One region of the uncultured Porticoccus sp. genome, then DNA from elsewhere that is predicted to be linked to it. Evidence: predicted binding sites of a transcription regulator. Region 1 holds the regulator's gene; each other region holds the start of a gene.
The links. Region 1 encodes sigma-54, which starts transcription at its own class of promoters, with help from an activator protein. Its sites were predicted from a motif close to TGGCACANNNNTTGCNNT; they were not measured.

Region 1 (5,576 bases):
GAGCATGTGTCGAAGCAGGCGCACATCGCTCGAATTCATCATTTCGTTGATGCTGGCGAGCCTGGACAAATGGCTGAATTTTTCGTTAGGCCCCTGCATCTGAGAAGTTTTCCCTGACCGTCAGTTTGAAGGCGGATAGTGTATAGGTGGGCGTGACAAAATTATACAGTGGTCTGGTTGGTAGACGGCGCGGTTAGTGCTCTTCCTCGAATCGGTTGCCGATTAACTGTTCGATATCGCGATGGGCACGCTCTGCATCACTGCCTTCGAAAATGAAATGGAGAGAGGTGCCTTGGGTCGCGGCAAGCAACATCAGTGACATCACACTTTTGGCGTCCACCAGTTTGTCGGGACTGCGCCCGGTTTTGATGGCGCAGCCATATTTTCCGGCAGTCGAAGCCAGTTTTGCGGCTGCTCGAGCATGCAGCCCGAGACGGTTGACAATGGTGATTTCTGTACAGATGATTTTTGACATAACAGCCCTCCCGTGATGGCGCCCGTCAGGACAGTTCTCTGTGCCGGACCTGTACATTCGGCATGGTGTTGCTGAAATGTCTGGCTAGAACGCTGGATATGTAGACTGAGCGGTGCTGCCCCCCGGTGCAGCCCACTGCAATGGTTAGATAACTGCGATTATTGGCAAGAAATGACGGTGTCCAGCGGGACAGGAACTGCTTGATGTCATTCGTCATGTCGATGACTTCCGGTTGCGATTCGAGAAATTCGATCACTGGTTGGTCGTTGCCGGTAAAGGGCCTTAACTCCTGTTTCCAGTGGGGGTTTGGCAAGCAGCGAACGTCAAAGACAAAATCCGCGTTGACTGGTACTCCGCGTTTAAAGGCAAAGGACTCAAACATGATAGCCATGTCGTCCCTGGTGTGGGGAGCAATTTGCTGCTTGATGACATCGCGTAGCTGGTGCAGGGTCATGGTGCTGGTATCAATTCTGCGATCTGCAATTGAGGCGATTGGGTCCAGCAGGGTGGTCTCAAGTTCTATGGCTTCGTTAATATCTACCCGGTCGTTGGTTAGTGGGTGCTTGCGGCGTGTTTCACTGAAACGCTGGATGATGACGGAATTTCTGGCATCGAGGAAAAGCACTTCATAGTTGATGCCCGAATGCTTCAGCTCCGCAAGAATTTTTGGAAGCTGGTCAAGGTCTTCGCCCAGGTTGCGGACATCAATTCCCACCGCAATTTTTTCCAGCCAATGCTGGTTCTTGGCGTTGATGGCTTTCTGAAAAAGGCCGGGAAGCAAACTGGCGGGAAGATTGTCAATGCAGGTAAAACCGACATCTTCGAGGACGTTCAGTGCGGTACTCTTGCCGGATCCAGAACGCCCACTTACCACCACCAGTCGCATTAGCCTTTCGCCTCAGTCGCCATCATTGCCGGTTGCTATCCGAAAGAGGTCTTGATCACTGCCGGCCTGTCGCAATGCATTGCGAACCGTTTCGTCCTGAAGTAATTCGGCGATGGAAGAGAGGACCTGCAGGTGTTCGTCGTTTTGCTCCTCGGGAACGATCAGTGCAAAGATCAGGTCTACCGGCTCTCCATCGATAGCATCGAAATCGACGGCATCAGCCAGTTTGACAAGTGCTCCGGTAATCTTTTCACAGCCTGCCAGTCGACAGTGGGGGATGGCAACACCTTCTCCTATCCCGGTGCTGCCCAGTCGCTCTCTTGCCAGCAGACTCTGGTAGAGATCGTCTGCGTTGACCCCCTCCATGCGTTCTTTCAGGAAGACGGAAAGGTTTTCCAGTACCCTTTTTTTGCTACCGCCCTCGGCGCTGGCAACGGTGTTTTCAGGGGTGAGTACATCAATCAGTTTCATGAGTGTTATCTACCGCGGTTCTTTTCCTTGTGCTTGATTAGCTGTCGATCCAGTTTGTCGGTCAGCATGTCGATAGCCGCATAAAGATCCTCATGCTCGGAATCGGCAAAGAATTCACCGCCGCTAACATGGACTGTTGCTTCAGCTTTCTGGATCAATTTTTCAACTGAGAGAATCACGTTCGTGCTGGTGATACCGTCGTGATGACGCTCCAGTTTGGATAATTTGGTAGTGACATAGTCTTTGATCGGATCAGTGATATCGAGATGATGTCCGCTGATGTTCAATTGCATGCGGTTCTCCTTAATAGGTGTTAGGTGTTGGGGTTGTAGCGTTTTCTTTCGCTGGAAGAGGGGATGCCCATCCCCTCGCGATATTTGGCAACAGTGCGTCGGGCAACCTGAATACCCATCTCCTGAAGCAGTGCTGTCAGTTTGTTATCGCTGAGGGGCTTGCCCGGATTTTCAGCGCTTACCATTTTTTTCAGCATAGCGCGAATGGCTGTTGATGAACACTCCCCGCCAGCGTCGGTCGAGACGTGGCTGGAGAAGAAATACTTTAGTTCAAAAACACCCTGCGGTGTGTCGATGTACTTTTGGGTGGTCACCCTCGAAATAGTGGATTCGTGCAGGTCCAGTCGTTCGGCAATGTCTGCCAGCACCATGGGCTTCATCGCCACGGGTCCCTGTTCCAGAAAGCCCTGTTGTAATTCAATGATGCAACTGGTGACGCGCATCAGGGTGTCATTGCGGCTTTCCATGCTGCGCAGAAACCATTTGGCTTCCTGGAGGTGATTCTTGAGGAAGGTGTTGTCTTGGCTGGAGTCGGCTCTGCGAATCAGCTGCGCGTACTGTTGATTGATACTCAGGCGAGGAGTGATGTCCTCATTGAGGGAAACTTTCCAGTGATTATCGACTTTGGTGACTCGAACATCGGGTACCACGTACTCGATATCATCGTTTCGAATGGCGTCACCGGGGTTGGGAGCCAATGTCTGGATAAGTAGGATGGCACCCTCGAGTATCTCGTGGGACAGACCGGTGATTTTTTCCATTTGTCGAAAATTGCGCTGTCCAACCAGTTCCAGGTGGTCAGTGACGAGCTGGATGGCCTCGTTAATCAGCGGCGTATCAGGAGAGAACTGGTTCAGCTGAATCAGAAGGCATTCGGCGAGGCCGGTGGCTGCAACACCAGGTGGGTCAAACTGCTGAATGCGGTGCACTACAGCGAGTACTTCATCCAGCTCAATTTCGTCGTCCAGCGCAGCCCAGATTTCTTCAACCGGTGCCGTCAGCATGCCCCGGCTATCAATTGAATCGATAATGATTTCACCGATCAGGTAATCCTTGGGAGACATCGGCGTCAGATTAAGTTGCCAGATCAGGTGGTCCTGAAGCGACTCTGTGACGTTGTGAACGCTGTCAAAATCGCGTGTATCCGCGCCGGTGTTTCTGATGGTGGTGCTGGGTTGGTAGATGTCGTCCCAGTTGGCATCGACTGGCAGGTCAGTGGGTATTTTGCTGTCCCATTCACTGCTGTTAAGATCACGCGTTGCACTGTCGATATCTTCAACTTTCCCAGTGGCGGTTTCTGCGGCCAGATTCTCGGATTCTTCAGCAAGCTCAAGCAGCGGGTTATCGTAGAGGTTCTGCTGGATTTCCTGGTGCAAGTCGAGAGAGGATAATTGCAACAGACGGATGGCCTGCTGTAGCTGAGGGGTCATCGTCAGCTGCTGGCCGATTTTCAGTTGCAAGCTGGCTTTCATGTTATGACTGCGTATAGAGAGTTGTTACGAAGATGTTCACACGGAAAGTGTAGTCTGCCTCCGGGGGGGGAGACAAGCAAAATGTGTGCCGCTTTGCACAATCGCTGTGCGGTGATACGTCCCATCAAAGCATAAAGTCTTCGCCGAGATAGATATCCCGTACCTGCTGGTTGGCGACAATATCGGTGGCCTGCCCCTCGGCAATAACCTGTCCTTCGCCAACGATATAAGCATGCTCGCAGATATCGAGTGTCTCGCGTACGTTGTGGTCTGTGATCAGGACACCAATACCTATATCGCGTAAGTGACGGATGATCTGCTTGATATCGTTGACTGAAATCGGGTCGACCCCGGCAAAGGGTTCATCCAGAAGAATGAAGGCTGGCTCAATGGCCAGTGCTCGAGCAATTTCCACCCTGCGACGTTCCCCTCCCGAGAGGCTCATGCCAAGGGTGTTGCGGATATGGCTGATATGAAACTCCTGGAGTAGCTGTTCCAGTTTTTTTGCACGCTGTTGTTTGTCGAGATCTTTTCTGGTTTCCAGGATCGCCAGAATATTATTCTCCACGGTCATCTTGCGAAAAATGGAAGCCTCTTGCGGGAGATAGCCAAGTCCCTTGCGCGCCCTGCCGTGCATGGACAGAGAAGTGATGTCTTCATCATCGATATAAACAGAGCCGCCATCCTGATGAACCAGCCCGACAATCATGTAAAAACAGGTGGTTTTGCCAGCGCCGTTAGGCCCGAGCAATCCGACAATCGCACCGCTTTCGACGGTGAGGGATACATCGCGAATCACCGGCCTTCTTTTATAGCTTTTGACCAGGTTTGACGCTTTAAGGATAGCCATTTAGTTTGCATCCTTTTGCTTGTTGGGTGGAATGACCATCTGGATTCGCTGGCGGGGATTGTCGCCACTGCTCGCCTTGACCACCTCTGCCTTCAGGTCATAGTTGATTTTTTCACCGGTGATAACGGTGCCATTTTGCTCAACGCTGGCATTTTTCAGTAGGTCGATACGGTCACTGGCCAGATGGTATTCAATAGTGTCGCCCTTGGCGTACATCATGTTGTCGTTGGGGTTCGGTTGTTGTTGGTAGCGGGCAGGTTCTCCCACACAGACAATTCGGACGACCTGGTTATTTGCCGTGTAGACGGTGACTTTGTCCGCGTGAATTTTGATGGTTCCCTGGGTAATAACGACAGCGCCTTCGTAGATCGTTGTACCGGTTTTTTCATATCGTTCGGCTCTGTCCGACTCAATATTGATAGGCTGTTGTGCGTCGCTGGGTAGCGCCAGACTGGAGGAATGACATGCTGCCAGTAGCAGCAGAATGAATAAATTATGGCGCACGGTGAATCCCCTTTACTTTTGATAGCAGTTTGAATATCTCATCATTAAGATCTGCCCACATGCCTGTGCCAGTGGTCTCCCCCTGAGGCGTTTTAATGGTCACAGGCAGGCCGGTTTCGGCAATATTGGTCTCAGGGAATATGGTTAATTTGCTGGTGAGAAATTCATTTTTGCCGCCTTTTTTAACAGATTGCCTGGCATAGACGTCACCGGACAGGACAGCCCGTTCACCCCCGTTGTAGATAGTCCCTTTCTGGGAGGTTACATGCCATGGGGGTGCCTGCTCCGAACCCTCGTTCGGCTCACTGTAAGACACCATGCCGGGGTTCTCCAGTTCCAGTCGGTTGCCGCGATTAAAGTGGCGTGCCTCCGTGGCTGTGAGGGTGTAAGCCCGGTTGCCATCCCTGTCAAAATTTACCGTATCAATATTGTTCATATAACTGTCTGCTTTGGGTAATTCTTCTACATCGGCGCTTGGCTTGTTCAGAAATACCTCTGGTGGTGACAGCCAGAACAACAGGAAAATCCCTGTTGAGGCGAGCAGCATGGCAGTCATCAAAATGTTACGCATAAGCCTAGAGGTAGTCCGTAAAGGTGGATTCCAGTTTATCCTGAGCCTGCAAAA
Region 2 (5,576 bases), on a different contig from region 1:
CTTCACTCTTGTGGTCCTGATCCGGTGTGGGGTAACCCAGCAACCGGGCAGCTTCGCGGTATAAATCTGTCCGGAAACACTGTTGCGTGATAGACACTATTTTGTCGCGATCGAAAACCTTGCCCAGCAGCGGTTCACAGTGATGCAGAAGAAATTCCGCCTGGGATCGCCATGGAAAGCCGGCACTGTAACTGGCAAAAACGTGGAAATTCGGGTGGTGTTCAGCTGCACATCCGCGGTCGTAGACCAGGTTGCCGGTCAGTGATGGCCGCAAATAGTTGGTGGGTAAATCCAGGTAGTCCGGGCGAGTCAACATTTGCACAGTCGCTTCACGGTTGCCCATGTCGGCCAGCCACTGACAGGCCTCCATCAATGCCAACCGCAACCGGAGGTGAGTGGCGGGATTGCGGGTATGCCATTCCTCCATGACACCCAATACTTTTTCCGGTGCATTGTTCCAGACGTGGAACCCTGTGGTAGCCAGTACGCCGACACCATATTCCACCGCGATACTGTTCCAGGGTTCCCCGGCACAGAAACCGTCAATTACGCCCTGAGCCAGGCTATCCACCATCTGTTCCGGTGGCAGCACGATCACCCTGACATCGCGATCCGGATCAATACCCCCTGCCTCGAGACACATCCGAAGCAATTGTGTGTGCGTGGAGAAAGAGTGAACAGTAGCGAGGGTAATTGTCTGGTTGCTGGGCTGTTTATCCAATACTTTTTTGAGCGCCCTGGCACTTGCCAGGGGTTGGTTAGGCTGCAGGGGAATGTCTGACTGATTGACCATTTGTTCCCAGAGGGGGCGGGACAGGGTAATCCCGTTACCGTTGAGCGATAGCACCAATCCGGTGACAATCGGTGCGCGTATCCCCGCAGCCCCCAGTGTTGTCACCAGCGGCATGGGTGCCAGCATCTGACAGGCATCAAAATTCCCGGCAATCAGTTTATCGCGGATATTGGCCCATGAGACTTCTCTGCAAAGTGTTACATCCAGGCCGTATTTGGCAAAAAGCCCCAGTTCCTGGGCGATGATCAACGGCGCGCTGTCACTCAGCCGCATATAGCCGATATTAAGGTTCTGCCGTTCGCCGGCCGGTAATTTATGGGTCGTCGTCTGCATGATTATCTCGCGTTGTTACTGGGCTTTCCCAGAATATTAATCACTGACCGAGCCGCCTCGGGCAAACTCTGGTTGGTGTCCATCGAGAGTGTCCGCAAGGTTTTGTGTGCCTTGTCTTCGCTGATGCCACGTTGAGCCATCAGCAGTTGTTTTGCCTCTTCTATCACAGACTGACTGGCAAGCTTGGTGCGTGCGTCATCCAGGGCCTTGCGCAGGGACTGGTAGGACTTGAACTGGGCAATGGCCAGATCAATAACCGGTTTGACCCGGTCCGGGTTCAGCTCATCCATCAGGTAGGCAGTCACTCCGGCGTCCACGGCCTGTTCGATAAAAGCGGGATCTTCTTCATGGGAAAACATGACTACCGGTCTCGGATTGTGGTGGTTGACCACCGAGAGACTCTCCAGCACATCACGACCGGGCGACTGAATGTCGATTAATACCAGGTCTGGTTGATGCTGTTCAATCTGGAACAGTAGACCGGTTGCCGATGGCAACCGCGAAATGACTTCAAAACCGGAATCCCGGAGTTTTTCTTCGACGCTGGCAGATCGTTCGACATGGTCATCGACCAGCATGATGCGAATGGGGTCCCTGGCTGAAGGTGGTGTCATGGTGCTCTATTTGAAGTAATTCGTTGGGAGGATAAATTTAAAAAGGCAAAAAAATCAGTGGCAGGAGAATCATAGCCCGCCACTGAGAGAGATGCCACGGTGATGTTCCGGGATCAGAACTTCACATTGACTGAAAACCAGATTTTGTCGGTGTCCTGAGAAAACTCATCGGCATCATATTTGGCGTACTTCAGCTCAACGCCGACATATTTGTTGATCGGGTAGCTTGCCACGGCATTATATTCCTCGCCATAGTCGGCGCTGCCCTCATCCGCGGAATAATCGTGGTAGAAAAACGCCAGATTGGTTTTGCCAACGCTGCCGGTCATCTTGAAGTAAATATCCTCGATACCATCGGCAGGTGTGACCAGAAACTGATCCGCCCAGCCCTGAAACTTGTGCAGGGTGGCGAGGGGCGTGCCGAAGGCTTTCATCCCGTCATCACTGCCCAGTAATTCATAGCCGATGCCCAGGCCAATGCCTTTGATCTTTGTACCGACTTCAGCCATGTAATAGTCGGCGTCGTAATCAATTGGCCCATCGGCATAGTCGGTCTGGCTGGCGGCACTGGCTGCCAGGGTGACGGGACCAACGGCACCACTGTACTCAATACCATAGGTCTGCGATGAATTGGCCGCTGCATTGTCAAAATCCAGCAGATAGGCAAAGGCGGCCAGCTTATAACCTTCCATTGGCGAAAATGACAGGTAGAGCGCATGAGAGTCAGAGTCGTAGCGACGCGGTTGTGCGCCACCGGTATCGGGCCCAAAAATTCGGTTTACGTCCCAGATATAGCTGTAATCCAATGTGACTGGCCCGATGGGCAATTGCACCCGTACAGAGTCATAGGTCTGTTCGTTCTGGCGCCAGCCGACACCGCCGACAAACCGCTGGCCGGAATGGAGAATGCGCTGGCGACCGGCTGTACCGGTAAAGCCATCTTGTTGATACTTGAGATAGACCTGATTGATATCGGTGCCATCCGGATCGGCAACAATGGGATATTCACCGACTTTCCCGTTGGAGGGTGTCGCGTAGTTCTCGCCGCCAATATGGCTTACGTCATCGACTTCCAGCAGGCCGGAAAAGCCATGATAGCTGGCCGAAGTCCAGGTTATGCGGGACTTTAGTGTGGATGCATTGGCATTTTTCTCGGCATTTTCATCATCTACATGCTCAAATCGATACCGGAAAGTAAAACTGGTATCACTCTCGGTGAATATTTCTGAAAAACTGGTGGCTTCTTCAGCGCTCGCCATCAGTAAAGGGTGTAGGCCAAACAGCAATGCAAAAACAGAAAGTCGAATAGATCTCGGTTTCATGTGAAATTCCTCGAGTTTGTTTTCCCCAAAACAAAAATAAAAAAGCCCGTACGCAGGATGGTGCGCACGGGCTTCATTACCCAGTAGGATGTTGTGTCAAACAGTTATAAGCATAACCCGTGCCATATATCGAATAGTGGCTTTTTTAGTGGTTATGGTTGGCCTGTAGGGCATCCGACGGGGAATTTTTGTTTAAATTTGGTGCGATAAAGATGCGGGTGCGGAGTAATTTGGGGCAAAAAAAGGACTCTGTTCATTGGCACTTGTCTGATAGCAACAGCGGATGATTTGGCGGGATGAAACATGTCTCCATGCTTGCCATGGATAAGGTGTGGCCGAGTTAATAATGATGGACTATAAAACAACCCCGGTTATCAGATAGCCGGGGTTGTCGGGTACCGGAAATGCTATTTATCGGCTTTATTGCAATGCAGGCGACGTTTTTCCTTCCATTTCGCTTTCATTCGCGCCTTGGCTTCCATGGCTTCGGCTTTGCTCACCAGGCCGTCGCCATCCGCGTCCATCGCGTTGAAGTGGGCCATGCGTTCTTCCATTTTTTTCCGGAGGCCCGCTTCATACTCGGCCTTTGATATATTGCCGTCCTGGTCAGTATCCATATTTTGAAACATGGAACCGGTATAACTTTTTCTATCACCGGAGTTGTCGGGCTTTGTGGTTGGCTCGGCGAAGCTGGATGTGGCAAGAGCAATGCCCGCCAGTAACAGGAGTAGTCGCATGGTATTTCCTCATTGGTTATTTAAAGACGTGCTGCTTTAAACGCCAGAATGGGGATTCGGTTGACTGCACGACGTGAAAGCTTTGAAGAAAGCGCTTCACCGGTACAACAGGATGCTCACCGGGAGGTATTCTTTGCACCCTGCCGGTCGAGAATATGCTCGACCTCGTCCATCAACCGGGTCATTCGTTGAATCATGGGGTGATACGCGGCTGGATCAGCCAGATCCACCCCCGAGTTTCTGAGTAGCCGGTAAGGGTAGTCAGACCCACCCGCCTGAAGAATGTCCAGGTACTGTTGCCGTGCTTCTTCGCCACCGGTTGCAATGCGACCTACCAGGTTGTAGGCGGCAACCATGGACGTTGCATACTGATAGACAGAGAAGTTGCGGTAGAAATGTGAAACGGAGGCCCATTCCACGGTATAGGGTTCATCAACTTGCATGATCCCCATGTTGTGGCCGGCATGACGTTTCTGGATAGTCCCATACAGCGTATTCAATTTATCGCCTGACAGATTGCCGCCGCTCTCAACCTGCTCATGGATAGCCAGTTCGAATTCAGCGAACTGGGCCTGTCGAAAAAAAGCACTTCGCAGAAGATTCAGTTCGCGAAACAGGTAAAACAGTTTTTCATCGTCACTTGATGCGTTGTCGCGCAGATAATCAAAAAGCAGTAGTTCATTAACCGTCGCGGGGATTTCCGAAATAAAACTGGAATAGGCCGACTTGCTGAAGGGTTGGTGACTGTTGGCCATCAGGGAGTGCATGGCGTGCCCCCACTCGTGAGCAAAGGTGCTGACAGAATCAAAGGTGCCCTCAAAATTCAACATCAGGAAAGGGTGGACGTCATAGGCGGCTCCCATCACGTAGGCACCCTTGCGCTTGTCTGGCGCCGGATAGGCGTGCAGCCAGCGTTGTTTGAGGGCCTCGTTGAGTTGTTCGACATAGTCGCTGCCGAGAGGCGTGAGTGCGGCCTGTGTCAGGGTGGCGGCCTGCTCCAGTGTAAATTCTCGGGGCAGGGTGACCGCGGGTGTGTAGAGGTCGTAGTAACGGGATTCCCCGAGGCCGAGCATTCGTTGCCGCAGTCCGAGCAGGCGGTGCAGGGATGTGAGGTGCTCATTGGCGGCAGACAACAGTGTCCGGTAAACCGCTTCAGGAATGTTGTCCTGGGACAGGGCGCGATCCAGGGATGAATCGAAACCGCGCACCCGGGCTATCATCGCCTCTTTTTTTACCTGTCCCTCCAGAGTGAGGGCAAGGGTCTGACGAAAATGCTGGTAGGTTCCCCAGAAAAGCTCAAATACCTGTTTTCTGTCGTTGCGGTTTGCCGATGCCCGGTGGACTTCATAGGCCATCGGGTCGAGAGTGACTTTTGTGTCATCCGATAGGGTGATTTCCGGCCAGGGAATGTCGTTGTTGACCAGCACGCTGTAGGTACTTGAGGTAGATTGCAGTGCCTCTGAGGCCGCTCTGAGAACGTGCTCACCCTCTTCACTGAGAATATGTTCAGATTGACGCAGGATATTGCGGATAAAAAAATCGTGCTCTTGAAGTCGTGTGCTTTCATCGAGGTAGCGGTTAAGAGTTGCTTCTCTGATCTGACTGAGTTCCTGCTTTACAAAACGTGTGGCTGCTGTGAACTCGACAAGCAATTCCTGGGCAACTGACGCCCGTTCCCGATACTGGATGCTGCTCTGGTTGGTGTCTTTATTCAGAAAGGCATAAACGTAAAGCCTGAGCACGGCTTTGTAGGTGTCGCTAACCCGGTTCAGGCAGT
Region 3 (5,576 bases), on a different contig from region 1:
CCCAGTCCAGAAAAATCCAGGGAATAGCTACCGAAGCCATACCCAACACCAAAGCGTGAGCCTGAATTCGGGACAATCGCACTTGATGACCTGAAGTCAATCCAGTCACCCGCGTCAACCGACCGATGATTTACTGAACCATCGACAACACTCACGTCTCCGCCAAACAACGTGGTTAAAACTGTTCGACTGCCAGGCGTGCCTTCGTAGTCTTCAACCGCATCGGGAGTGAACAGCCCGCTGGTAATGGGACTCGCATGAACACTGAAGGCGCTAACCGACATGGCCATTCCCAAGCCCAATCCGAACAGAATTTTTTTGTATTGACCACGCATTATTTAGTACCCCTTCTTTTCGATATATTCATTGTTTGACGATAAATCAATCGTCACTTTTTACATTCAAGTTTAAGGCCTAAGCAAAATCCAGGCCAAAATATAAATATAACTAAAAATCAAACAGTTAACTAAACTTCTTTGATACTTGAATCCCAGCAATGTAAAGGAACCTGACGACCTCAGCGCCATGATCCTTTTACCATCTTTACAATGAAGCCAAAGGCTGGAACTCAAACATGAATAAAAACTCCCCATTTAAAACAGCGTTGAAAGTTATCGGCAATACTTATCTTTACCCTGCCACAAACTCATGCCAATCCTGAATACATTAACAACATCAGCACTCTGTCCAGCATTAGCCCATCTTTTGACCTGGGGATTCACTGCCATGAGCTCCATGCCGCCTTTGGGTGTTTGGCACCATTGTGCATGGTAAATTTCAGACCTTTTTGGGTGCGTTTCGGTACGGGTCGGGGCACCAAAAATATTAATCATAAGCGGTAAAAAATCAGATTTCATAAAACTGAAATCTCGCGTATCGCCGCTTTTCAATGAAGCACTGATATTACAAATAAAAGGGGGGTCTATTCCGGCCGACTGTTGATGAGCAAGCCACATTTTGAATCCTTGACTGGGAATATCTACTTTGAACTCCCAATCGTCGATGGTTTTGGTGGGTGTGCTACCCCGTGAAGGTTTATTTAAGCCATCAGCAACCAAACTGGGCATGACATGCTTGATGTCATCTGTCTGGCACAACTTGATATACTTTTCGGTCAGATCCAGCACTTCCTTGATGCCGTCAGCTGCGACCGAATGAATAGAAAAACTTAAGGTAAATGACAAGATAAAGCCTGTAAAAACTGATTTCATGATGCCTTCTCCGTTTGACATATCAGGTTCAAATCTTCCATTCCCCACCCGATAGTTGCGTTCCAACACATCCGGACTTTGTACGTTGGAGGGTGAAAAAACCACGGCTGGGAGACAGGATTAAGGCATCCCCACCACCTCGTTAAACCGAATCCCATTAACTTCAGGACTGCGTTTTATTAAAAGTTGACGTCACTGATATTAATCCAGACCTGACCGATAATCACAAGGGCGACGATAATAAACCAGCTACCGTAAACAAGGTTATGACGGCCAATCCTGCCTTGCCGGTGCAGCCTGAATCCGTACAGAATCATCGCCGAAAATATCACCTGAATTCCAAGAATTCCGAGCGCCGAAGCTAGCGAGCCAATATCCGGTTTAAACCCCAGGGCAACAGCCAGAAACCCAACGACACCAAATGTGAACAGCAACCAACTAAAAATTCGCAGAAAATTGAGCATATGCCCCCTAAATATCACAGTTGCGTTACAGGCAGGAAATAACCTGTAGATAACCAACCTTATGAGCGTTTGCCACTTGGCAGTCAGACTGCTTGATCAGCGCAAGTAGCCAAAGCAAGCAGCCAAAAAAGTCATAATGGTTCAAACATACCTGAATTATGTTAAGTGATGAAAACAGATAACAATAAATGGTTAATAAATAATTGTGATGCCCCTTTAGATTTGAATTCTCACCGCCCCCTTTAATTAATTCTCAGTTGTTACCAATTCTTTCATCTTCTAAAAATTGGCATCACGTGCTTCCCCGGCTTACTGTCAAAATAATTTACAGTCAGCCAGCATCTACACTCAAAGCCCCCATTAACTTATTGTAATTTAATAAGATAAAAATATGGCACACTTTATGCTTATGATTGTGTGTTAGACAAACTACAAAACGTTGGCGTCACCTGGCAGTGTCAGGACACTGCAACGAAGACCACCTAACTGGCAGTAAAATTTGGAGAACAACATGATTACAAAGAAATTCCTGGGAAAGTGCGCCGCCATATTTGCGCTGGTATTCAGCAGCTCCCTGTACGCAGCACCCATTTATGTCGGCAGCTGGGACACCTACAATGCCGACGGCCCGAGCTGGAGTGACTTCACAACGCCAACCTACACCGGCCAGGAAGTTGCCGCGCTGCTGTTTGGTGGCAGCTTTAGCAATTACGCGATTTCAACTGTGAGCACAGATCCCCTGGCCATCAACAACATGGTATGGCTTGACCAGATCTATATCGGGGTCGACCTGTTCGGCGAAAGCTACCGGGTAGATTCCAACAACAACGGCATCTACGATATTAATGGTGACACCACCGCCTGGGTCAGAGACAACGGCCAGGGTGGCGGATACATCAACTATGCCTTTATGATTGAGCAAACTCCCGGCGGCACTGTGCCCGCACCCGGCACCTTGCTGCTGTTGGGCATTGGCCTGGCGGCCCTGAGCCTGAGAGCCAAACTCGCCGCACGCTGAACAGGAACCACCCGGGTTTCGCCCAGGGGGTAACCCTGGGCAGTACAGCTTGCTTCATATTGAAGTCCGCCCCGCATCGCGGGGCTTTTTTATTCTAATTTCTAATGCAACGCGTCCACATCAGGAGCAATGCGTCCACTTTCAGGGAAGTCGGCCAGCAGCCTATTCAAAACTCGTGATTTTGTGCCTTCATTAGTAATACATTCCCATTGGCAACCTGCTCTTCGGCTTTATAAAGCTCCTCCAGCAGCGCCAGCCGCCCTCGCATCCTCCCAGATTTCCGGACGTCCACCAGCACAGCAACTCCGCGCGCTCTCTGTGTTAACACCATAAGATGGCAGGTTTCATGGATCTGCTTTACAAATATGGAGACACCCGCCAGAAACACAGAAAGCGGGCGGATATCTTTACCTGAGTGAACTCTTGACGTGGGAATTACCTGCGTACATTTAAATGCACTTCTATATTGTGAAGCAGACAAGGTGGGTCGCAGTGAGTGATTTATCGGTGCAGCGCGCCGACAAAACAGTACGATGGCATGGGCTCTACGCCAATCAAAATGGATGCCGGGCCCTTTGTTAAACCGTACTCAACAGGTTGAGAAAACCATATTTTTAAGTTCAACCAGGACCCGGGTTTCTTGCTCGAGAGTAGAAGCCCCTGCCTCAACGGCTACTTCAAAAGACGAGCTCGACTGGCCCAGATCCCGGCGAGCCCAAGGAGGAAAAGGGGCAGTATCGCGGGTGTTGGCACTGGGGTCGCAAACCGGCTTGCAAGATCTTCAGTGGAAAAAGGGCCATCAGAGGAAAAGGTCCATGTAGCAAAATTTATGAACTGCCCTGAGAGCACCTGGTTATTCAGGATAGCGAGGGAGAGATTGATCAGATCGTCGGTAATCTCGAATGAGAGCAGGTCGGACAGCAGGTAGTCGTTCAAAAAAACGCTGTTGTTGCCTGCGCCGCCGTCGAAGATGCCGTTAATCAGCAGGCCCGAGGTCAACCCCTCCACGGTTAGCAGGTCGTCGCCCGCACCAAAGATCACATCGCCGAAGATCTTGCTGTCGCCCGAGACCAGCAGACTGCTATCGCCCTGTTCGGGGGCAAGCTGGATGGCGGTGCCGGACCGACCCCGCAGGGTGCCGCTGTTCTCGATGGTGATCTCGGAGGTGCTGGCCTCATCCGTGCCGATGGCGCGGACACCTTCGATATAGCCTTCGTTGATGATGGTCAGTGGGCCGGCGGGGCGGACATCGCCCTGCGTAGGCTCAAATAATGTATCCACGTCGATGCCGCTGCCGCCATCCATTGAATCACTCGCGGATCCGGTGGACACAATCACACCAGTGGCATGGTTGTGCACCCGCCCCTCGTCAATGTCGATCCCGTCATCGGTGCCGAGAATCACGCCATGGTTATCCGCCGTCCCGCTGGCGAATTGCACACCGTCTTCGTCGTCGGTCGCCATCGAGCCATCTATGGACCAACTGCGAGTCGTCGCGTTCCACTCCAGCCCGCGGAGGGCAATGGTGCCACGGTTCTCAATGGTGAAGTCCTCACGCGCTTCGACCACTTCCTCACCGCCCCGCAGTGTGCCGTGGTTAATCACGGTGCCGCCCGGTCCGCGACTCTGGATGGCGCGGCCCTCGGTGCTTTCGATCAGGCCATAATTGGTGATATTAGCGTTTTCCAGTTCGTCACCATTGTCCAATCGGACAGCCTGATTGCGTGCGAGGATTTCACCGCTTTCCCGGTTGATCAGGGTGAAATTGTCAGCATCGTCCTGAAGGCGGATACCCCGGTCACTGCCACGGATAGTGCCGGAATTGTCGACCGTCAGGTTAGCACCTGTGCCCCGGATCGCATCATCGTCGCCGCTTTCGATCAGGCCCTGGTTGTCGACCGACTGATCCGACCCGCCCAATTGCACCGGACGTCCTTCCGTACGGACGATTTGCGCATCGATTTCGACGGTCACTGACAGATTGTTTCGGTCGTCGTCAATATTGCCACTGTCTGCCGCGGTGCAGGTCAGCGTCGGGGAATCGACAGTGCCACCTTCAATGCATTGCTCCGCCATTGCTGGCACGCCGGACCAGGCCAGTGCTGCAGCCAGCACCAATTTATGGGTATTTTTCACGTATGCCTCCAAGACTGATCATTAACATCAGGACTGATGCTAGAGGTCTATCGTGACAACCCGATGAATCTTGTATGACAGGGATATGGGCCACGGCGTTTCAGAAACCGGGCACAACGCGATGGCTGCGAGGGAAAATCCACCGGCAATCAATATCGCAATGACCTGAACTTCGTAAGACTAGAAATTAAAGGGGTCGTGGCAGCCCATACTGCCTGTGGTGTGAGTTAAGTGGGACAAACAGAGGGTCAGTAGATATGGTCAAAAAATAATCGTTACGACCTATTTTTTGATGTCCTGGGGCTTTGCCGCGCAGGACTACGTATATAAGTTATAATCCTTCCTTAGTCATATTTTAATCTACGAATAGCATTTTGCTACGTGGACTGCAGCTTACTTTGTGGAGTGACCGAGAAGATGGAAGACAATATAGCTCCCCCACCCGTTCAGAAAATATTAACTACCGAACTTGGTTTCGACTCAGATAACCCACGTTTTTATAGATTAAACAATGAACATTCTCAGGAAGATCTTATTGAGGATATGTTTGATGATGAAGGTGTAGCAGACCTGATGCGTTCAATCGGTCAAAAAGGGTATTTCGAAGGTGAGCCTTTGTTGGTGACGAGGGAGAATGATAAGTTCATTGTTGTTGAGGGTAACAGGCGCTTAGCAGCAGTAAAGCTTCTCAATGGTGAGATTACTCCTCCACCCAAAAGGACTAACAGTGTTAAACAAATTGTCGAA
Region 4 (5,576 bases), on a different contig from region 1:
CGGGGGCCATCGTTTCGCTGATATTCAAATACGATCAGACTGCCTTCTGTGGGCAAGTAATGATCCATAAAGGATGATTTATGGCCAGCACGATCCACCAATGTTTCAGGTTTTGCACCGTAGAAGAAGGGGATCAGCTTTAGGAATACAGACTTGCCAGCAGCGTTACCACCAGAGAGGTTGGTATTTTCGCCACATACGACCGAGACCATTTTGCCTCGAATGAAAGAGCCATAAAGGGCTATTCGCGTTAGCCCATACGATGCATCCTTGACCATTGACATCCCACCAAAATAAACAACTCATCCTACCATTATGCTTGCAAAACAGTATATTGCCCGATAAGTGAAACGGCCTGTTTCTAATATTTTGTATTCATTACAACGTATACGAGACCAAGTTGTGTGATTGCCTCACGATATATCAAGCGGAAGACGATCGGAAAGATTGTACCTAATTGAGTGCATCTTTAAGCTAGAAATGTGCGCGGCTTGTCTTTCAAAACAGCAATTCTACTCTGGATTCATGAATAAATTCTTTTAATATCAAAATCCTATGGACATTTTTATACTGCCGGTAAGATAAAATACAGAGCTGGACATTTAACCGGACTTTTATTCAAATAATTTGTGCATTGAAAATAATCTATCCTAATGATATACAATGACTTATGGATAAAAAAGAAACGGACATTAAAGCGGACATGGAGGCGGCCTTTGATCGCGGAGAGTCTACTGCAATCATGGAGCCGCTCCAAATAAGTGAAGGCTCCCGTCTCCGTCCCGCTTTAACAGAACTCTCCTTAGAGCTTGCCGCAAAATCAGCTGGTTTCAGGCGCAGCTTGCCCGTGGGCGTTGTCACGGCGCTTGCCGAACTGGTGCGCGCCATGAACTGTTACTACTCCAACCTGATTGAAGGTCACAACACCCATCCTGTCGATATTGAACGAGCCATGCGGAATGACTACAGCGATGAGCCTCGCAAACGCGACCTACAGCTAGAGGCCCGCGCCCATGTCATGGTTCAAAAATGGATTGATGAAGGCGGTCTGGATGACGGACGCGCTTTGTCCCTTGACGGCATTTGTGAAATCCACCGGCGGTTCTGCGAACAGCTACCGGAAGATTTGCTCTGGGTAGAAGACCCGGATACTGAGGAGCATATAAAAGTCATCCCTGGCGAACTTCGGGCACGGGATGTGAAGGTTGGCGATCACATTCCCGTCAGTGCCGGTGCCCTGCCCCGCTTTCTTCGCCGTTTTGAGGAGGTTTATGGCAGACTGAAAAAAGCTGAAACAATTTTCTCGGCAGCCGCCGCACATCATCGCCTGCTGTGGATTCACCCCTTTCTCGACGGCAATGGTCGGGTGGCCCGCCTTATGTCTTACGCCATGCTGAGAGAGGCCCTTGATACGGGGGGCATTTGGTCAATAGCACGGGGACTGGCGAGACAGGAATCCAGATACAAGCAACATCTGATAGCCTGTGACCAGCCACGCCGCGGAGATACGGATGGACGGGGCAGCCGCAGTGAAAGTGCTTTGGCAGAATTTACCGAGTTCTTCCTGCAAACCTGTATAGATCAGATCACTTTTATGGAAGAGCTTGTGCAGCCGGACAAATTGCGGGCGCGTATCCGGCTTTGGGCAGAAGAGGAAATTCGGACGGATAGCTTACCTCCGAAGGCCGATAACGTATTAGACGCGGTGCTATATCGCGGCGAACTACCCCGTGGCGATGTCCCCGGTATTGTCGGTACAGGTGAACGTCAGGCGCGGCGTATCGTTTCAGCACTGCAGGATGCCGGAGTGATTACTTCCGAGAGCACACGTGCACCGTTGCATATAGCATTCCCGGCCACACTCGCCGGGCGCTGGATGCCGGGGTTATTTCCGGAAGTCTAAATAAGGCCAACTATTAATTTACTCGTTTATCAGTTAAAACCTTTTCTCTCTACCTGAACAAGACTACAGAGCAAATTCCCCTGGTTAAGTCGGAACGAAGACAATATTCGATTGTATTTGGCGCATTTAACCTTTTGCGACAAATTAAAGTGGCACAAAAATGGAAATGCGCCATAAAAATTATCGTGTCACCTTAGATTGAGAGTGCTATGGAACCTGGTTTTGTGAAAATGAAATAGGGAAGGAGGTTATTTCACTTTCAAGCGAATAAAGTGAAATAAAAACATCAAAACATCCCAAATTCAATTCAGCGCTTGCGTGAGATTTGCGTGACTTGTTGTGAAAAGTTGTGCTCTGTACTGCAAATTTGCTGTGGGTGTCGAAATTAAAGTTAATAAAATCAACGTGTTAAAAATTTACAGCCAGTTTCATAATGCTGGGGTCGGTGGTTCAAGTCCACCCGTAGCTACCATTCCTTTACCCTACTTCTAACACCTCTTCAGACACACTCCCTATAACAGTCAAAGGCATTTTGGTTCTCCAGCAATCTTCCCAACCCACCAACCAATTCTCTGTGCAACCGCATTCAGTAATACACTAACTCAAACTCATTCTGTGACGGCGGGTACCAGTCTATAGTCGCAATCTCTACCGCTGCATCCAGGGGAACTTTACCTGGCTAACTCACATCAATTGCAAAACAGGCTGACATAAAAAAACCCGCAATTAGCGGGTTTTTTATTGGCGCGAAGAACCGCGGGTATCAGCTTGCCCGACGACGGCGACGCAGGGCCATCGCAAGGAGGCCAGCCGCAAGCAAGGCCAGTGGAGCCGGCTCGGGAATTTCGTTGCTCTCGAATTGATAGGAAGCAAAGTGATTATTGACGTCCGTGGCATCCACTCCAGTCAACTGGAACAAGGAACTACCGCTGGCATCAAGAAAATTAAAGTCGTAAATATCACGATTCGAACAACAATCATCTGTACGTCCGAAAATTGCCATACTACTCAGGTCAACTGCTTCAAGAAATGTAATCGTCAGCGTATCACCTGTTTTTGGATTACCTTCATGAAAGACACTGCCATTGGCAAAAATGCCATCCGTATTCCCATCGATGGCTTTATCCGGCGTGGAAGACGCGCTCCAGCTGTCGGGTGCTGAGGCCGTTGCCGTCAGCGCAACATTCACATTACTCATGTCGAAGGCCTGAAACTCAGCCACCTGCAACCATTCATTTATACTATTGGAAATCTCAACGCTTTTCACGCCCACCAAACCAGCATTGGCACCTGCCATAAAAGAAACAGCTACGGCACAAACGGCAACCTGACTAACAAAACGACGCAAACGCGATGTGATCTTGGAGTTGAACATACTTCTGGCCTTCTTCAATAATTTTAATGAATTACACTGATATACATAACATGTAAGCAAAATGCAGGCCAATTAAATAATATTCTTTTATATCAAATAGATATATATATCGTTGCCAGAAATAAAGCGCCGTCATTTAGCTTCTGTAAAGAAACCTGACGCAGGCTCGTTGCCACAACCTTTAACCATGCTGTTATAGAGTGCTAGCTACTCACTTTTTATACGCCAGACCACACATCTGGCTGCGCTAACCCATAACCCGTTCAACGACCTACGGACCACCAAACTGGTACAAACTGTTCTGGACAAAAGTACCGGATAAAGCACACAGGCCCGACACGCTGGCTTACTTACCTCAGCTGCATTTTCTTTAGGTCACTACAGTAGACGATACTGTTCCCGTGAATCGCTTAGATCGTTAGAATGATGAAAACAATCACAGGGATGACCGTGCATATTTCCTTCAGCAACATCAGGCAGTGGGTAACAACCCTGTCAGTACTGATGCTCACCGGCTTTGGCTGGGCCGGGCCGCATCATCCAGCTGTGGCCAATGCCAATCAGCAAAGTGAAGCACTCAAACTGGCTCAGGCTGTCTATGACAATCCTACCGGCCAGGATGCCAGCTCACAGGTAGTCATGGTGTTGGAAAGCAGCGGCTCGACCAGACAGCGCATGCTGTTCAGCTATGCACTGGACAAGGGCAATGCCGAGCGGTGGACACTACTCCGCTTTGTGAAACCGAACGATGTGGCAGGGACCGGCCTGCTGACCAAGGATTATCCCGGCGACGAGAGTGACCAATGGCTGTATCTGCCTGCTCTGGAGCGAGTTCGTCGCATCGCCTCATCGAGAAAAGGCGGCCGGTTCGTTGGTTCCGATTTCTACTATGAAGATTTATCCGACCGGGAAGTTTCCATGGATCACCATCGGATTATCGGCAAGGACAAGGTCGGCGGTGCCGGCTGCACCCTACTGGAAAGTATTCCGGTCGATAAATCCAACTCGGTTTACAGCAAACGCATTCTCTGTATTCATCCGGGAATTCTCGTGCCCCTGCGAATTGACTACTACGAGAACAACCGCGAAGAACCCACCAAAAGACTTCAGGCGAGAAAAATCAAACGGGTCCAGGGTTACTGGACCATTTTTGATAGTACGATGTATGACCTGCAATCTGGTCGAAGCACCAAGTTAATCACTATTGATATCAAATACGATCAGGGTATTCCCGAGACACTCTTCAGCCAGAGAGGTCTGTCTGATGACAGCCGGGAAATACCATTCCGTCCGCAGAGCGAAGACAGCCAGGAAGAATGACATGAAAATAACTGACCGCGGATTAGCGACGCTTTTTGCCACCCTGCTGCTGACCCCTCTTGCGTCTCCAGTCAGCGCTGAGGATTTTGACCTGCTGATTATTGAAGAGGAACCGGAGGAACTGTTGATCCTTGACGATCAAACGGATTTGCCCAATAACAGCGAGGCTCCCGGCGACGAACTAATTCTTGATTCCGGTGAAGATGAAAATGGATTGTTTGTAGATGAGGGCGACGGCACTCCCACCGAGCCACCTCGGTTCACGAGTTACACCACTGAAAAATCAGCGGGGCCAACTGTCAAGCTGAACCGGTTATGGGTCGAGTACGGGCACTTTACCCAACAAAGTGCTGATAAGAACCATCAGGGCTACATGCACGGTCTGGCCACGGCCGAATGGTCACCATCATCGGCGTGGGAATTCCACGCCTCGGTTCGTGCGGATGGCTACAGGGAATCCGGCAGCAACGACTGGAGTGATTTCCGCCTCGATTACGATGAAATCTATGCACGCTACAAAACAGCCAGCTCTATCTTCACCGTTGGCACTCAGCGAGTACTATGGGGCAGAATCGATGAGTTCCCCCCCACTGATCGCCTGAGTACTCAGGATTTCCGACGGTTTGTGATCGATGACCTCGAGGATCGTCGACTCGCCTCTCCCGCTATCCGTATGGAGCATTTTTTTGGCGACAGCAAAATAGACTTTGTGCTTTACCCCCACTTCCGTGAAACACAGCTGGCTGACAGGGACAGCATCTGGTACCCGGTCAACAAACGCACCGGTGAAATTCTCAGCCTGAAAACCACCGCTCTTGCAGAAACCATCGTAAAAAATGTCCCCATAAAGGAAAACGCCCCCGACTCAGAAGGCGGTGCCGGTATCCGCTTCAGCACACTCGGCTCCGGTTTTGACTATGCACTGACTGTGCAGAAAGGCCGTCAGACAGTGCCCTACTTCAGCTATAACCCCGACCG

Region 2: the regulator sigma-54 is predicted to act here: its motif matches at 3,170-3,187, upstream of AACZ64_RS03050 (alginate export family protein).
Region 3: the regulator sigma-54 is predicted to act here: its motif matches at 2,068-2,085, upstream of AACZ64_RS04230 (PEP-CTERM sorting domain-containing protein).
Region 4: the regulator sigma-54 is predicted to act here: its motif matches at 3,332-3,349, upstream of AACZ64_RS00095 (PEP-CTERM sorting domain-containing protein).

Annotation. Positions count from the first base shown of each region.
Region 1 covers NZ_CAXBHS010000007.1:142,883-148,458, forward strand. Annotated here, with positions in the region: gene mgtE (magnesium transporter) at 1-42, opposite strand, end outside; gene AACZ64_RS08285 (HPr family phosphocarrier protein) at 194-475, opposite strand; gene rapZ (RNase adapter RapZ) at 501-1,361, opposite strand; gene ptsN (PTS IIA-like nitrogen regulatory protein PtsN) at 1,374-1,832, opposite strand; gene raiA (ribosome-associated translation inhibitor RaiA) at 1,838-2,125, opposite strand; gene AACZ64_RS08305 (RNA polymerase factor sigma-54) at 2,146-3,597, opposite strand; gene lptB (LPS export ABC transporter ATP-binding protein) at 3,722-4,447, opposite strand; gene lptA (lipopolysaccharide transport periplasmic protein LptA) at 4,448-4,951, opposite strand; gene lptC (LPS export ABC transporter periplasmic protein LptC) at 4,941-5,522, opposite strand; gene AACZ64_RS08325 (HAD-IIIA family hydrolase) at 5,527-5,576, opposite strand, start outside.
Region 2 covers NZ_CAXBHS010000002.1:84,650-90,225, forward strand. Annotated here, with positions in the region: gene AACZ64_RS03040 (CmpA/NrtA family ABC transporter substrate-binding protein) at 1-1,126, opposite strand, end outside; gene AACZ64_RS03045 (ANTAR domain-containing protein) at 1,129-1,740, opposite strand; gene AACZ64_RS03050 (alginate export family protein) at 1,854-3,062, opposite strand; gene AACZ64_RS03055 (hypothetical protein) at 3,470-3,799, opposite strand; gene AACZ64_RS03060 (M3 family oligoendopeptidase) at 3,916-5,576, opposite strand, start outside.
Region 3 covers NZ_CAXBHS010000003.1:74,465-80,040, reverse strand. Annotated here, with positions in the region: gene AACZ64_RS04245 (PEP-CTERM sorting domain-containing protein) at 1-335, opposite strand, end outside; gene AACZ64_RS04240 (hypothetical protein) at 612-1,211, opposite strand; gene AACZ64_RS04235 (hypothetical protein) at 1,391-1,675, opposite strand; gene AACZ64_RS04230 (PEP-CTERM sorting domain-containing protein) at 2,187-2,693, shown strand; gene AACZ64_RS04225 (hypothetical protein) at 3,366-4,829, opposite strand; gene AACZ64_RS04220 (ParB N-terminal domain-containing protein) at 5,247-5,576, shown strand, end outside.
Region 4 covers NZ_CAXBHS010000001.1:22,852-28,427, reverse strand. Annotated here, with positions in the region: gene AACZ64_RS00105 (ATP-binding protein) at 1-278, opposite strand, end outside; gene AACZ64_RS00100 (Fic family protein) at 671-1,903, shown strand; gene AACZ64_RS00095 (PEP-CTERM sorting domain-containing protein) at 2,667-3,278, opposite strand; gene AACZ64_RS00090 (outer membrane lipoprotein-sorting protein) at 3,702-4,598, shown strand; gene AACZ64_RS00085 (hypothetical protein) at 4,600-5,576, shown strand, end outside.